DNA from 4 places in the Nesterenkonia flava genome. Region 4 is predicted to be linked to each of the others. Evidence: riboswitches for the same ligand, from Rfam matches in the RefSeq annotation. Region 4 holds a riboswitch; each other region holds the start of a gene.

Region 1 (3,188 bases), on a different contig from region 4:
TGGGTGCCGCCGTAGGTCTCCGCCGCAGCAATCACCGTGTCTCCCGGACGCAGGACCGCACGCAGGAAGGCATCCTCGGCGGCGATTCCCGAGGCAAAGGCGAACGCGGCTCCTCCGCCCTCCAGGGCGGCCAACTGCGCTTCGAAGCCGTTGCGGGTGGGGTTGCCGCCGCGGGAGTACTCGTACCCGTTCTTCAGCGTCTCGACACCGTGCTGAGTGAAGGTCGAGGTCTGGTAGATCGGAGGAATGACCGCGCCGGTGAGCGGATCAGGGTCCTGACCGGCATGCACGGCTTCGGTGGCGAAGCCCGGCCGGAGCCGCATCGACGGCCGCGGCGCAGCCGGGACGGAGCGGGTGGGGGTCTCAGGAATCAGCGTCATCAGCGGCTCACCTCTTTCAGTGCCTCTGCGGCGCCGTCCTGCGTGGTCAGATGGTGGTTCTGCGTTTCGGTCAGTCCGGCGCGGTCGAAGGCCTGGCGGAGGTCGCGCCACAGGTCCTCTACGTCCTCGCGCCCCACGGAGAGGCGGATGGTCTGTTCAGTGATGGCGCCGGCCTCACGCAGCGCTTCGGAGAGCCTGCAGTGGGTCATCGACGCCGGATGGGCGACCATGGTGCGGCTGTCACCGATGTTCGCGGCCAGTTTGATGAGCTGCAGAGAATCGATGAAGCGCTCCACCTCTGAGGGGCCGGCGGCGAGTTCAAAGGACAGCACCGCGCCGGTGCCTCGGGGGAAGTCGCGAGCCGCCACTGCGGCATTGGGGTCCTGCGGCAGGCTGGGGTGCCGGACTCGCGCCACACCCGGATGGTCCTGCAGGCGTCGAGCTAGCTCTTCGGCTACTCGACAGTGGCGATCCATCCTCACATCCAGTGTCTCGATCCCCTCGAGGGTCTGCTGGGCATTCCAGGGAGCGGCGCAGGGTCCCAGGTCGTGCAGATACTTGGCGCGAATCAGGTGTAGCACCGCCCCGTCACCGTAGCGCTGGGTCAGCGGCACCCCGCCGAATCGCGGCAGTCCGGCGGTGAACTGGGGCCAGCGGGCAGGGTCAGCCTCGGGACGGAATCGCCCGGTGTCCACCACCGCCCCGCCCAGAGCTGTGCCGTTGCCGGTGAGGTACTTGGTGGTGGAGTGCACCACGAAGTCCGCTCCGTGCTCTCCCGGCCGGAAGAGGTACGGCGTTGCCAGGGTGTTGTCCACCACGAGCGGTATGCCGCCGCGGCGGGCGAGGCCGGCGAGCGCCGCCAGATCCGGAAGGTCGCCGTGCGGGTTGCCGATGGACTCCACCAGCAGCGCCCGTGTGCGCCCATCCACCGCGCGCTCCCATTCGTCCGGGGCGTGCGGGTCCGCCCAGGTGACGGTGATACCCGCTTCGGCCAGCGAGTCGTTGAGCAGATCCGCGGTTCCGCCGTAGATCCGGGAGGAGGCCACCACGTGCCCGGCGGGCACCCCTGGATGGGGCAGGCCGTCTGCGCTCTGCCCCGAGCGCCCCGCCAGAGCCAGAAGCGTCAGCGCGATCGCGGCTTGCCCCGAGGCGGTGGCCACGGCGCCGGTACCACCCTCCAGGGCTGCGAGGCGCTGCTCCAGGAGAGCCACGGTGGGGCTTCCGGTACGTGCGTAGGTGAATCCCGGCTCCCGCTGAGCAAAGGCTTCTCTAGCGTCACGCAGACTGGTGAATTCATAGGCGGCCGCCAGGTGCACCGGGGGCACTACGCCCACCGCCGGGGTCGCTGTGGAGTCCGCGGCACCGGCGCGCGATCCCTGTCCGTGATGGATCTGCCGGGTGCTGAAACAGGAAGGCTCCTGCCGTGAGTGGCTGGAGGGTCTGGGGTGTGCTGTCGCAGACATGCTGCGCTCCTTTGTGAGCCGTGCTTGCCCTCAGGCGGTCTGCCTGCGGCCGGATCGTCATCTGGGGCACCCCATCACCGCGGAAGGGTTGCCGACCGGTCAGCCAGAGCCTTAAGTGAACCGGTACTCGTGATCGCTGTGAACATATTACGGCATGCACGCGATTTATTCACCCCAACATCAGGGCTTCTTCCCCTTCCCCGTCGAATGCCAGTCGTATGTATGAACATTACGCCCCTCTACCGGAATCCCCTCCGAAGGCATAGCATCGGCGTCGTCACCGGTGAAACGAGACGGCGACCACAGACACCCCAAGGAGCATCCATGAGCGATTCCACCCCCGCCTGGCAGTTTGAGACGCAGCAGATTCACGCCGGCGTCGCCCCGGATCCGGTCAGCGGCGCCCGCGCCCTGCCGATCCAGCAGACCACCTCGTTCGTCTTTCCGGACACCGACGCCGCCGCCAAGCGCTTCGGGCTGCAGGAGGTGGCGCCGATCTACAGCCGCATCGGAAACCCCACCGTCGAGGCGGTGGAGAACAAGATTGCCGCGCTGGAGGGCGGCGTCGGGGCTCTGGCCGTGGGCTCGGGGCAGGCTGCCACGACCCTGGCGATCCTCAACGTGGCCGAGGCCGGGGACCACATCGTGGCCTCCCCCTCGCTCTATGGCGGCACCCAGAACCTCTTCAAGCACACCCTTCCCAAGCTGGGTGTGCAGGTCAGCTTCGTCGAGGACCCCGACAGTCCAGAGTCCTGGCGGGCCGCGATCCGCGAGAACACCAAGGCGTTCTTCGCCGAGAGTGTGGCCAACCCCCGTGGGGATGTCCTGGACTTCGAGAATGTCTCGGCCATCGCCCGCGAATACGGGGCACCCCTGATCGTGGACAACACGCTGCCCACCCCGTACCTGCTGCGTCCCATCGAGCACGGTGCCGACGTCGTCGTGCACTCGGCGACCAAGTTTCTCGGGGGCCACGGCACCGCGATCGCCGGGGTCATCGTGGACTCCGGCCGCTTCGACTACACCGCCTACCCGGAGCGCTTCCCCGGCTTCAACCAGCCGGATGAGAGCTATCACGGGCTCGTCTTCGGCCACGACCTGGGTGAGGGTGGCGCTTTCGGCGTGAACCTCTCCTACATCCTCAAAGCACGCGTGCAGCTGCTGCGCGATGTAGGCCCCTCGCTCTCCCCGCACAACGCCTTCGAGATCAACCTCGGCCTGGAGACGCTCTCACTGCGAGTTGAACGCCATGTCTTCAACGCTCAGAAGGTCGCCGAGTTCCTCGAGGCCCACGACGCCGTCATCTCAGTCTCCTACCCCGGACTGGCCTCCAGCCCCTGGCACG
Region 2 (3,188 bases), on a different contig from region 4:
ATCTTCGCCGCCAACAACGCCGCCGGCTACATGATCATCGTGTTCTTCGCCTCCTACGCCACCAACGCTGTGGGCATGGACGGCACCGCCACCCTCATCGCCGCCCTGGTGGGCAGCGTGGGCTGGTTCATCTTCACCTACCTGGGCGGCTGGATCTCCGACCGCATCGGGCGCGTGCTGACCTACCAGATCGGCTTTGTGATCCTCATCGTGTGGTGCATCCCGATGTGGTTCCTCATCGACACCGGCTCCCTGGCGCTCTTCGCGCTGGCCGTGTTCGTGCTGACCATCGGCCTGGGCCCCTCCTACGGACCGCAGTCCGCCCTCTATGCAGAGATGTTCCCCGCCAACGTGCGCTTCTCCGGGGTCTCCATCGGCTACGCGTTCGGCTCCATCATGGGCGGCGCCTTCGCCGCGACCATCGCCCAGGCCATCTACAACGCCACCGGCCAGGGTTGGATGATCGGCCTTTACCTCTCGGGACTCTCCCTCATCTCGCTCATCGCCGTCTCTATGGTGCCGAAGTCCCTGCAGGGCATCGACCTCAACGAGACGCGCCACGAGGGCGACACCACCCCGGACGACGACGCCGCAGCCCGCAAGCCCGAGCTCGTCTAGCCGGTATTCGTCCAGCCTGGGCCACCCGCCGGTGCCCGTCATCGGGCTCTCGTGTCTGCGCCCGGGGCGCGCCGCCGATTCGTACGAATTCGCACCCCCTTTATGCACGCTGGGCGCTGCGTAAGGGGGGTGCGAATCCGCGAACTGGTGTGTGATTCGCCGAGCGAGGAGGGCGTCGTCGTCGGGCGTACCGTGTACAGGTCTTCGCGCGGTGAGCCTCTGCGCGCTCAACAGCCTGCCGATAGGGTGAAGACCATGTCTGCCGGCCGCTACGCCCCTAGTCCCTCGGGGGATCTGCACCTGGGCAACCTGCGCACCGCATTGCTGGCCTGGCTCTTCGCCGCCTCCACCGACCGGCCCCTACTGCTGCGCTACGAAGATCTCGACGCCGGACGCACGGTGCCCGGCTCAGCCGACCGCCAGCGACGCGACCTCGAGGCCCTGGGGATCACCTTCTCCGGAGAGGTCCTGCATCAGTCCCAGCGCAAGGAGATCTACGACGACGCCGTTACGCACCTGAGTGTCCAGGGCCTGGTCTACGAGTGCTTCTGCACCCGGCGCGAGATCCAGGAGGCCGACCGGGCCCCGCACGCTCCGCCCGGGGCCTACCCCGGCACCTGCCGGAACCTCAGTGAGGATGAGCGGGCACGACGACGCCATCAGCGGCCCCCAGCACTGCGCCTGCGGGTGTCCGAAGACGCCGCGGGGGCCCATGAGCTCAGCGTCAGGGACCAGCTGCTAGGGCAGATCACCGGCACCGTGGATGACTTGGTACTGGTCCGCAACGACGGGGCAGCGGCCTACAACCTTGCCGTCGTCGTCGATGATCACCTCACCGGCGTGGACCAGGCGGTCCGCGGGGATGACCTGGCCTCCTCCGCGCCGCGACAGGCGTATCTGCGCGGGCTGCTCTACGGGCCAGAGGCCCAGCAGGAGGTCAGCTACGCGCACGTGCCGCTGGTGCTCAATGCCGAGGGCAAGCGCCTGGCCAAGCGCGATGGCGCGGTCACCCTTGAGCAGCTCAACAGCCAGGGCGTCACCGCAGAGGCGGTGCGAGACCGTTTGCTTCTGTCCCTGGGGCTGCCGCCCGGACCCTTGGATGAGGTGGTGAAGGACTTCGATCCGCAGGCGCTGCCGAGTGAGCCGTGGATCTTCGACGCCGGAGAGACTTCCGACGCCGGAGGAGCCTACACCGATCCATCGTGAGCCCCGGCGGCTGAAACGCCCAGCGCCGAGATTCCGGCCTCAGCCGGTGCCGGCCGAGCCGCTCACCTGGTGGAACGCGACTTGCCATCCGCCGTGTCACACGGCACACTCGTTTTTAGGTCAAGAGTGCCAGCGTTAAACCCCGGTTTGCTGGCCGGCAACCCTCCTACCGCGGTGGGGTGCCCCGGGTGAGGACCTGGCCCGCGGAAGACGCCGCCGGGCAAGCGCGAGTTACACCAGGAGTTTTCTCCAATGTCGGAGCACACCCACACCCCGCACCAGTCCATCCCTGCCCAGCCTGTCGGCGCCGCCTGGCAGCTCGAGACCACCATCGCCGCCCTCGAAGGCGGTGCCCGCGCCCAGGCGCTCAGCCGCGGTGAGGACGCCCTGCTGCTGGCGGTCCTGCACGTGGCGGAGCCTGGCGCCCACGTGGTGGTCGCCCCCTCCCTGTTTGGCGCCCACACCGGGCTGTTCACCCAGCGGCTGCCCCAATTCCAGGTCAGCGTCGACGTCGTGGAGGATCCCGACGACGCCGAATCCTGGCGCGCCCAGCTGGGGGAGTCCACCGTGGCCCTGATCGCCGAGTCCATCGCGGATCCCCGCGGAGATGTGCTGGACTTCGAGGAGATCGCCGCCGTGGCCCACGAGCACGATGCGGCCCTGATCATTGATTCCACGGCCGCCACCCCGGCACTGCTGCGCCCCCTGGACTTGGGGGCGGACCTGGTGGTTCACACCTCGGCCCACCTGCTGGCCGGCGTCCCCGAGGAGGCCGGGCTGCTCATCGACGCGGGTACCGTGGAGCCCGCAGCCCGCGAGACCCCTGAGGTAGGCCAGCCACTGGGAGAAGACACCGCCGCCCGGATTCTCGCCGGCCTGCAGCACCTCGCCGTCCGCCTGACCCGCCAGACAGAGAACGCTGCCCGCCTCGCGGCGCGCCTCTCCGCACACCAGGGCGGCGCCAGCCGCGGCGTGCACCGGACTTACTACTCGGGTCTGGCCTCCAGCCCCTGCTACGAGCGCGCCGGCATCTACCTGCGCCGAGGCTCCGGCCCCCTGGTCTCCTTCGAGGTCCGGGCCCAGCGGGAACCCGCCGCCCAGTCGGCAGCCGCGCTCGCCGTCGTCGACCTGCTCTCACGGTTTACCCACGCCGGGCACCGCGTCACGCATCCTGCCAGCAGCACCCACGCCCACCTGGGCGAGGACCAGCAGCGCGAGGCGGGGGCGCGGCCCGGGCTCGTGCGCGTGGTGGTCGGTGACGAGCCGGTGGAGGAATTCCTGGCTGCCCTCGATCAGGCCCTCGCGGGTCTGCCCGGAGCCACGGCCGCCGCCAATGTGACGCCGTATGAATCTCCCGCACAGGA
Region 3 (3,188 bases), on a different contig from region 4:
CCTGGTTCAGCCCCAGCCGCTGCCGCAGGGTGAGGGGCGTTTCCGGAGCGGCTGCCAGAACGCCGGCGCTGCGCAGGGCCGGAAGCAGAAGCTCAGAGATGGCCGCCACGTCTTCCTGGTGCTCGGCGGGTTTTAGCCGCACGCCGTTGAAGCCAAGATTCCGGTAGGTGCTGATGGCCTCCACAGCGCCTGCCGGGTCAGTGACGAGAGCGCCGTCATCGAAGTCGCCTGCGGACTCGGCGAGACTCTCCAGAGTCTCCCAGCGCCCTCGGGCCTGCGGCAGCGAGTCCTCCAGAAGCACGGGCAGATCGGCATAGACCTTCAGCGGGGGAAGCCTTCGGGCGAAGAGTGCCTCAACTGTGCGGACCTCCTCGAGAAGCTGTTGTGCTCGTCCGGGGGAACCGGGCTGGAGGAACAGGATGTCTGCACTGGTGGCCGCTGCTTTGATCACCGGTTCGCTCTGTCCCTTGTAGGCCACGGGAAGCTGTCCCTGCGGCGGGCGCGGTGTGATGGAGGGAGCCTTGACCGAGAAACGGCTGCCTTCGTAGTTGATGTAGTGCAGCTTCTCGCGGTCAATGAAGCGGCCGGAGGAGACGTCGCGGATCTCAGCGTCGTCCTCCCAGGAGTCCCACAAGCGGCGGACGACGTCGACCACCTCCTCCGATTCGGCAAAGAGTGCCGCGGCCCGGGAAGCGGAGCCTTCAGGATGGAGCTGCGGATCGGGGTGGCCTCGCCCTACCAGCTGGGCCTCAACATCGGTGATCGAGACCTCGACCTGCCATCCGCCGCGGCCGGTGCTGATGTGATCGAGGGTCGCCAGGTTCTTGGAGACGTGAAACGGCTCGGTATGGGTAGTTGTCAGAGTGGGAATCAGCCCGATGCGTTCGGTGCGGGCTCCCAGCCAGGAGGCCACTAGCGAGGTATCGAGCCGACCCCTGCGGTGCAGTCCCAAGGAATCCTCAAAGGTGACGAAGTCGGCCTCTCCGCGTTCTGCGACCACGGCGAGCTGGCCCCAGTACTCCGCGGTGAAGATCTCCGCCGTGTCGGCAATCCTGAACCAGGAACCGGGATGCCAGCCGGTGTCCCGCAGGCTGATGCCCAGATGAAAGCCGCCGTCGGCGGCGTCTGACAGTGATGTGCTGCTCATTGTGGCCTCCGTAGTGTTCACACTTGCTCCTGCGTGCGCAGGAGCCTTGTCATCACCTGGAGCACCCCACTGTGAAAGAGGGTTGCTGTCCGGCCAGCCAGGGCTTTCCACCGGAACTCGTGACACTGTCACGCTAACACCGTTGGCGTGAACATAAAATAAATATTTCGGTTTATGTACGCGGGGCCTTTGCATCCCATGACTCGGCCAGCAGCTCATAGGAGCGCAGTCGCGCCGCAGGGTCGTGGGTGATGGTGCTGATGAGCAGTTCATCGGCGCTCGTGGCGCGCTGGAGAACCCGCAGGTGCTCGATGACCTCTCCGGGCGTGCCCACGAACCTGGTCCGTACGCGGTCCTCCACCAGGCGGCGCTGGTCCCCGGTGAGGGCTGCAGCCTCACCGGGGCGGGGATAGGGGATGGCGCCTTCGCCGCTGCGGATGCTGTGCACCCATGTGTCGTAGCCGTGAGCCAGGCGCTCGGCCTCGGTGTGAGAATCCGCCACGAGCACCTCTGCTGAGACCATCACGGTGGGGCGCTCCAGGTGCTCGTGCGGAACAAAGTGGGAGCGGTAGTGCTCGACGGCGTCGAGGGCGTTCGAGGGGGCCACGTGATAGTTGGCACCGAAACGCAGACCCCTCCTTCCGGCCGCCTCCGCCGATTCGCCGGCAGAGCTGCCCAGCACCCAGACTTGCGGCGTGCCGTCCGTGTCCTGGGTGGCATCGGGCAGAGGCGAGCCGCTGACCTGCGCCGTGTGGTCTAAGAAACTGCGGACCTGGTCAATGAACTCAGCGTAGGGAGGGCTATCCGCGGGCGGGGCAAGCAGCTCGGCCGTTGCGGCGTAGCGCTCGGAAGCAAGCAGGTGACTCAGGTCCGGCGCCGCGGGAAGTAGTAGTCCCTCCGTGCTGATGCGGTCTCGGGCCGCATGGGTAAGCGGCTGTGTCGGAGGCCTGCCTCGCGGGGTGTGCGCGGAGGCGGACCCTGCAGAGGGCCTCTTGCCGTGGGGCGGACGTCGCACCGGACTGCGCCCCAGGCCCAGATCAATCCGACCAGGCAGGGCAGCCTGAAGCAGGGAGAACTCCTCTGCGATGCTCAGCGCGCTGCGGGCTCCGGCCAGTACGGCTCCGGAGCCTACGCGGAGGCGAGTGGTCACACTTCCGGCCAGGGCCATCACGAGCGCGGGGGAGTAGCCCATTACCCCGGGATTGAGGTGATGCTCGCCGAACCACAGGCGGTGGTACCCGTAGTCCTCGGCCCGGCGCGCCAGCTCCAGGCTGGCGGCCATCGCCTCCTCCGGTCTCTGGCCGGCTGATCGCGGGACTAGATCAAATACGTTCAGCACAGTGTTCACGCGTATGCTCCTGGAAACGGTCGTTTCCCTGAACATATACCAACGCCGTCGGCACGCGTCGGCGTTGTGTCACACGGCGTATTAACTCAGCAGAGCGTTCACCTGCGGAGCGGCCAGCATGTGATGGGTCACCATCGCGGCGGCGCCCAGCACGCCCGCTCGGCCGCTGGTCTGCGTACCCACGATCCGCAGGTGCTGAGTGGCGAGCGGCAGGGAGCGGGAGTAGACGGTCTCCCGGATGCCCGCCAGCAGGTGCTCCCCGGCCGTGGCCACCACGCCCCCGATGACGATGACGGAGGGGTTGAGCAGGTTGACGCAGCCGGCCAGCACGGAGCCGACGTCCCGCCCGGCCTGCCGCACGGCCCGCACGGCCTCGGGCTCACCGTCGCGCACGAGCTCCAGCAGCGCCGCGTGGTCGGGCACGTCCAGGCCTGATGTGCGCAGTCGTGCGGCGATCGCCGGACCTGAGGCAACCGCCTCGAGGCAGCCGCTGTTGCCGCAGGTGCACGGGGCATCATCGCCCCCGGGTACTGCGATGTGCCCCAGGTCTCCGGCGGCTCCTTGAGCGCCGTGCTGGAGGTGGCCGTCGCTGATGATGCCCGAACCGATGCCTGTGGCGATCTTCACGAACATCATGTGATCCACCTCCGGGTGGACCATGGTGTGCTCACCCAGGGCCATGGTGTTGACGTC
Region 4 (3,188 bases):
TCAGCCAGTCCCACGCCGAAGATCGCCCACGTGGTGTCCGAGAGCACCGCATAGGTGCCCGACCCGGGGGTGAAGCGCCGGATGAGGGTGTCCAGCAGACCCCCTGAGGGACTGAAGATGAAGCTGAAGAGAATGCCGACGACGACGGGCGGCACAATCATGGGCAGCAGCAGCACCGTGCGGACAAAGGCCCCGGCGCGCAGGGATCGCCACAGAGCCACGGCCGTGACCGTGCCCAGCAGGGTGCTGGCGATAGCCACACCGAAGGCATAGCCGGTTCCCAGCACCAGAGAGTTCTGCACTGCAGTGGAGCCCAGCGCAGTCTCAAAGTTGTCCGTGCCGACAAACTCCTGGAACGGGTTGCCCAGACTCGATCGGGTGAACGCTGCCGAGGCGATGAACACCAGGGGGTAGGCGGCCAGCACCAGCAGCACCAGCACGCTCGGGCTGATGAAGAGGCGGTGATGAAAGCGCTCCGAGAGGCGCCGGGCACGGGGCCGCCGCCCAGGCTGGCCCGTCTCATGGGGCTGCCCAGGCGGCGGGGGCGTCGTCGTACTCTCCGGCGTAGCTGCCGGAGCCAGAGTCTCAGTCGACAAGGAGCCGCTCCCATTCGGCCTGCACCGTGTCCAGGGCCTCCTGTGCCGAGCCTCGCTGACCGGAGAGGTAGGCGGCCAGCTCATCGGTCAGAATCTGGGCGGCCTCGGTGGCGTTGGGGCCCGTCGGCCAGGCAAGTGCCCCGTGCAGGGTGGAGGCGTTGACCTCCTGGAGCTCGGGGAACTCCTCGCCGTAGGTCTCATCCTCCAGGGAGGAGATGCGGTTAGGGTCAATGCCGGTGGGAGGCAGCGCGGTCAGCAGCTCGGAGTTGACCTCCGTGGAAGCGGCCCAGGCGATGAACTGCTGGGCGAGGTCGGTCTTGTCGGTGTTGCCGGCGACCACCCAGCTGAAGCCAGCCACGAGGGAGGCGCGCGGATCCTCACCCTCGGCGGCGCGGGGCAGATAGGTCACGCCCCACTCTCCGGCGACTTCGGAGCCCGAGTCCGGATCCTCAGACCGGACGCCCAGGTCAGTCCAGTTCTCGATGAACGCGACGTTGCCCGCGAACCACGCGGAGTTTCCAGCGCCGAAATCCGTCTCGGCCGGCGTGGGCAGTGCGTGGTCCCAGATATCTCCCAGCGCCTCCAGCGACGCCACGGCCTCGGGCGAGTTGATGACGGGGTTGCCGTTCTCGTCAAGGAACTCTCCGCCGTAGCCGGCCAGCCGGTTGGCGAAGCTGGCGCCGAGGATCAGCGGGGACTGCTCGCCGAAGACCGCCGCCCCGTAGACGCCGTCTCCTGATTCGTTCTCCGTGATGGTCTGCACCTGCTCGGCGTACTCGTCCCAGGTGGCCGGCGGCTCGTCGAAGCCGTTGCGCTGCAGAATCTCGGCGTTGTAGAAGAGCGCGTGAATGTCGCCGTCGAAGGGAAGGCCGTAGATCTCCTCGTCGACGTAGGCGTAGGGCTCCCAGATGGTGGGGATGAAGTCGTCGACGTCGATCTCCGGGGTGCTCTCCACGAACTCGGTGATCGGCTGAATGCTGCCGTCGGCAGCGAGGTCCCCCAGCGAGACGTACCAGGGGGCCGAGACGTCATAGGTGTTGGCGCCGGACTGCTGGTCCAGGGTCAGCTGGGAGGCGATCTCGTCATAGGGGACGGTCGTGACGTTGACGGTGACCCCGGTTTCCTCCTCGAAGCGCTCCGCCAGCCACTCCCCTGCTCCCTCGTGCGAGGCGTTGAGGAGGATGTTCAGTTCTTCGCCCTCGTAGTCCCCGGCGAACGCGTCGCCTTCGGCGTCAGCGCCGCTGGCTCCGCCGCCGCAGGCGGACAGGCTGAGAGCGACAACGGCGGTGCCCGCCACGATGCTGGTGCGGGCGGCGCGTGGAGTGCGGTTGCTCATTGGTTTTCCTTCGCTTCTCTTCAGGCACGTGGGTACTGCCGCGCACCTGCTGGCTGCGGCAGGTGATGTGAAGTCTCCGCAACGAACCCGCAGGCGGGTGCGTAGGGAAAGGTAGAGAACTCCCATCGGTTCTGGCGGTAGCACCCGGCGGTGCTGTAAACAGCTCCGGGTTGCTGCGGCGTCACTGAGCCAGATCTCTCAGCCGCTCGGGATGGATATGCGAGTACTGTACTAAACGTTTCAGACCCCGGTGACACATCACGTCATAATCACCCTCTGAGGTCGGCGGTCTGGTTGGCGGTGGCTGGCTGAGCTGCCTCCCGCGTCCGTCCGCGTGCCAGAGGTCATGTCCGAGGCGGCCCGTAGTGTGGAGGCATGAGCAGGAGTTGGCGGCCTGAGCACCAGGGCCCCGGGGACATGACGTGGTGGTCCCGGGTTCCCGTGGAGTGCGCCCGCCTCGTCTATGCCGTACCTGGTGAACCGGCGCTCCCCTCTGGTTTGACCCATCTGGCAGAGGTGCCGGAGCTCGCCGAGTCCTGGGCCGATCAGGTCACGGCGCGGCGGCTTGAGGCCCGGGGGCTTTCTCGGCTTCTCAACTACCGGGGACGACGTCGTCACGAGGCTGAAGCTGCTGAGGCGACTCTTGCTGGGCGCGCCGAGGCGGACCGCGCAGCCGTACGGGACATCGCGGTGGTGATGGGCCTCTCCGAGGGGACCGCTGCGGAGGTCCTCAACGCTGCCGAGTACGCCCGGGACCACCTGCCGCAGACATGGCACGCCTTGCTGGAAGGCTCTCTGGACATGAACCGGGTGCGGAAGATCGTGACAACCGCCTCCGGGATGCTCAGTGAGAAGAACCGTCGGACCCTCGACGAGGCGGCCGCCTCCGTCGCCGCCGGCATGCCCGGTGGTCGACTCCAGTCATGGCTGAACCGATTCATTGCGGCACTGGATGCCGACGAGTTCCAGGCCCGATGCCGGAAGGCGCGGGCGGCACGCTTTGTCCGGATCTTTCACGGCGACGACGGCATGAGCGACCTCCACGCGCGGATCCCCACGATGGCCGCCGCTCAGATCGAGAAGCAGCTCTACGCAGCGGCCCGGGACCTCGATGCCCCGGTGCCAGCCCCCTCCGGAGAAGGCTGCCTCCCGTCTCGCGACGTGGGAGCCTCCCCTCCCGACCCGTGGCAGGGACTCTCCGCTCCCCCGCCACGAAACCTCACCGCTCGCTTGAAGGCGTCAGAGGACGGCGATTG

What was found. A riboswitch is a leader RNA that binds a small molecule or an ion and turns the genes downstream of it on or off. The one in region 4 is predicted to bind S-adenosylmethionine.
Region 1: linked by a shared signal. The riboswitch ahead of RH857_RS03520 (O-acetylhomoserine aminocarboxypropyltransferase/cysteine synthase family protein) and the one ahead of RH857_RS10585 (ABC transporter substrate-binding protein) in region 4 are both predicted to bind S-adenosylmethionine.
Region 2: linked by a shared signal. The riboswitch ahead of RH857_RS10345 (PLP-dependent transferase) and the one ahead of RH857_RS10585 (ABC transporter substrate-binding protein) in region 4 are both predicted to bind S-adenosylmethionine.
Region 3: linked by a shared signal. The riboswitch ahead of RH857_RS03560 (LLM class flavin-dependent oxidoreductase) and the one ahead of RH857_RS10585 (ABC transporter substrate-binding protein) in region 4 are both predicted to bind S-adenosylmethionine.

What each region holds. Positions count from the first base shown of each region.
Region 1 covers NZ_JAVKGT010000006.1:57,853-61,040, reverse strand. Annotated here, with positions in the region: gene RH857_RS03525 (cystathionine gamma-synthase) at 1-380, opposite strand, end outside; gene RH857_RS03520 (O-acetylhomoserine aminocarboxypropyltransferase/cysteine synthase family protein) at 380-1,843, opposite strand; SAM riboswitch class IV at 1,859-1,978, opposite strand; gene RH857_RS03515 (bifunctional o-acetylhomoserine/o-acetylserine sulfhydrylase) at 2,168-3,188, shown strand, end outside.
Region 2 covers NZ_JAVKGT010000027.1:34,472-37,659, reverse strand. Annotated here, with positions in the region: partial or broken gene RH857_RS10355 (MFS transporter) at 1-618, shown strand, start outside; gene gluQRS (tRNA glutamyl-Q(34) synthetase GluQRS) at 874-1,824, shown strand; SAM riboswitch class IV at 1,943-2,057, shown strand; gene RH857_RS10345 (PLP-dependent transferase) at 2,077-3,188, shown strand, end outside.
Region 3 covers NZ_JAVKGT010000006.1:69,969-73,156, forward strand. Annotated here, with positions in the region: gene RH857_RS03560 (LLM class flavin-dependent oxidoreductase) at 1-1,147, opposite strand, end outside; SAM riboswitch class IV at 1,162-1,272, opposite strand; gene RH857_RS03565 (LLM class flavin-dependent oxidoreductase) at 1,320-2,531, opposite strand; gene RH857_RS03570 (ROK family protein) at 2,577-3,188, opposite strand, start outside.
Region 4 covers NZ_JAVKGT010000029.1:3,454-6,641, forward strand. Annotated here, with positions in the region: gene RH857_RS10580 (carbohydrate ABC transporter permease) at 1-596, opposite strand, end outside; gene RH857_RS10585 (ABC transporter substrate-binding protein) at 586-1,932, opposite strand; SAM riboswitch class I at 2,052-2,150, opposite strand; gene RH857_RS10590 (HNH endonuclease signature motif containing protein) at 2,308-3,188, shown strand, end outside.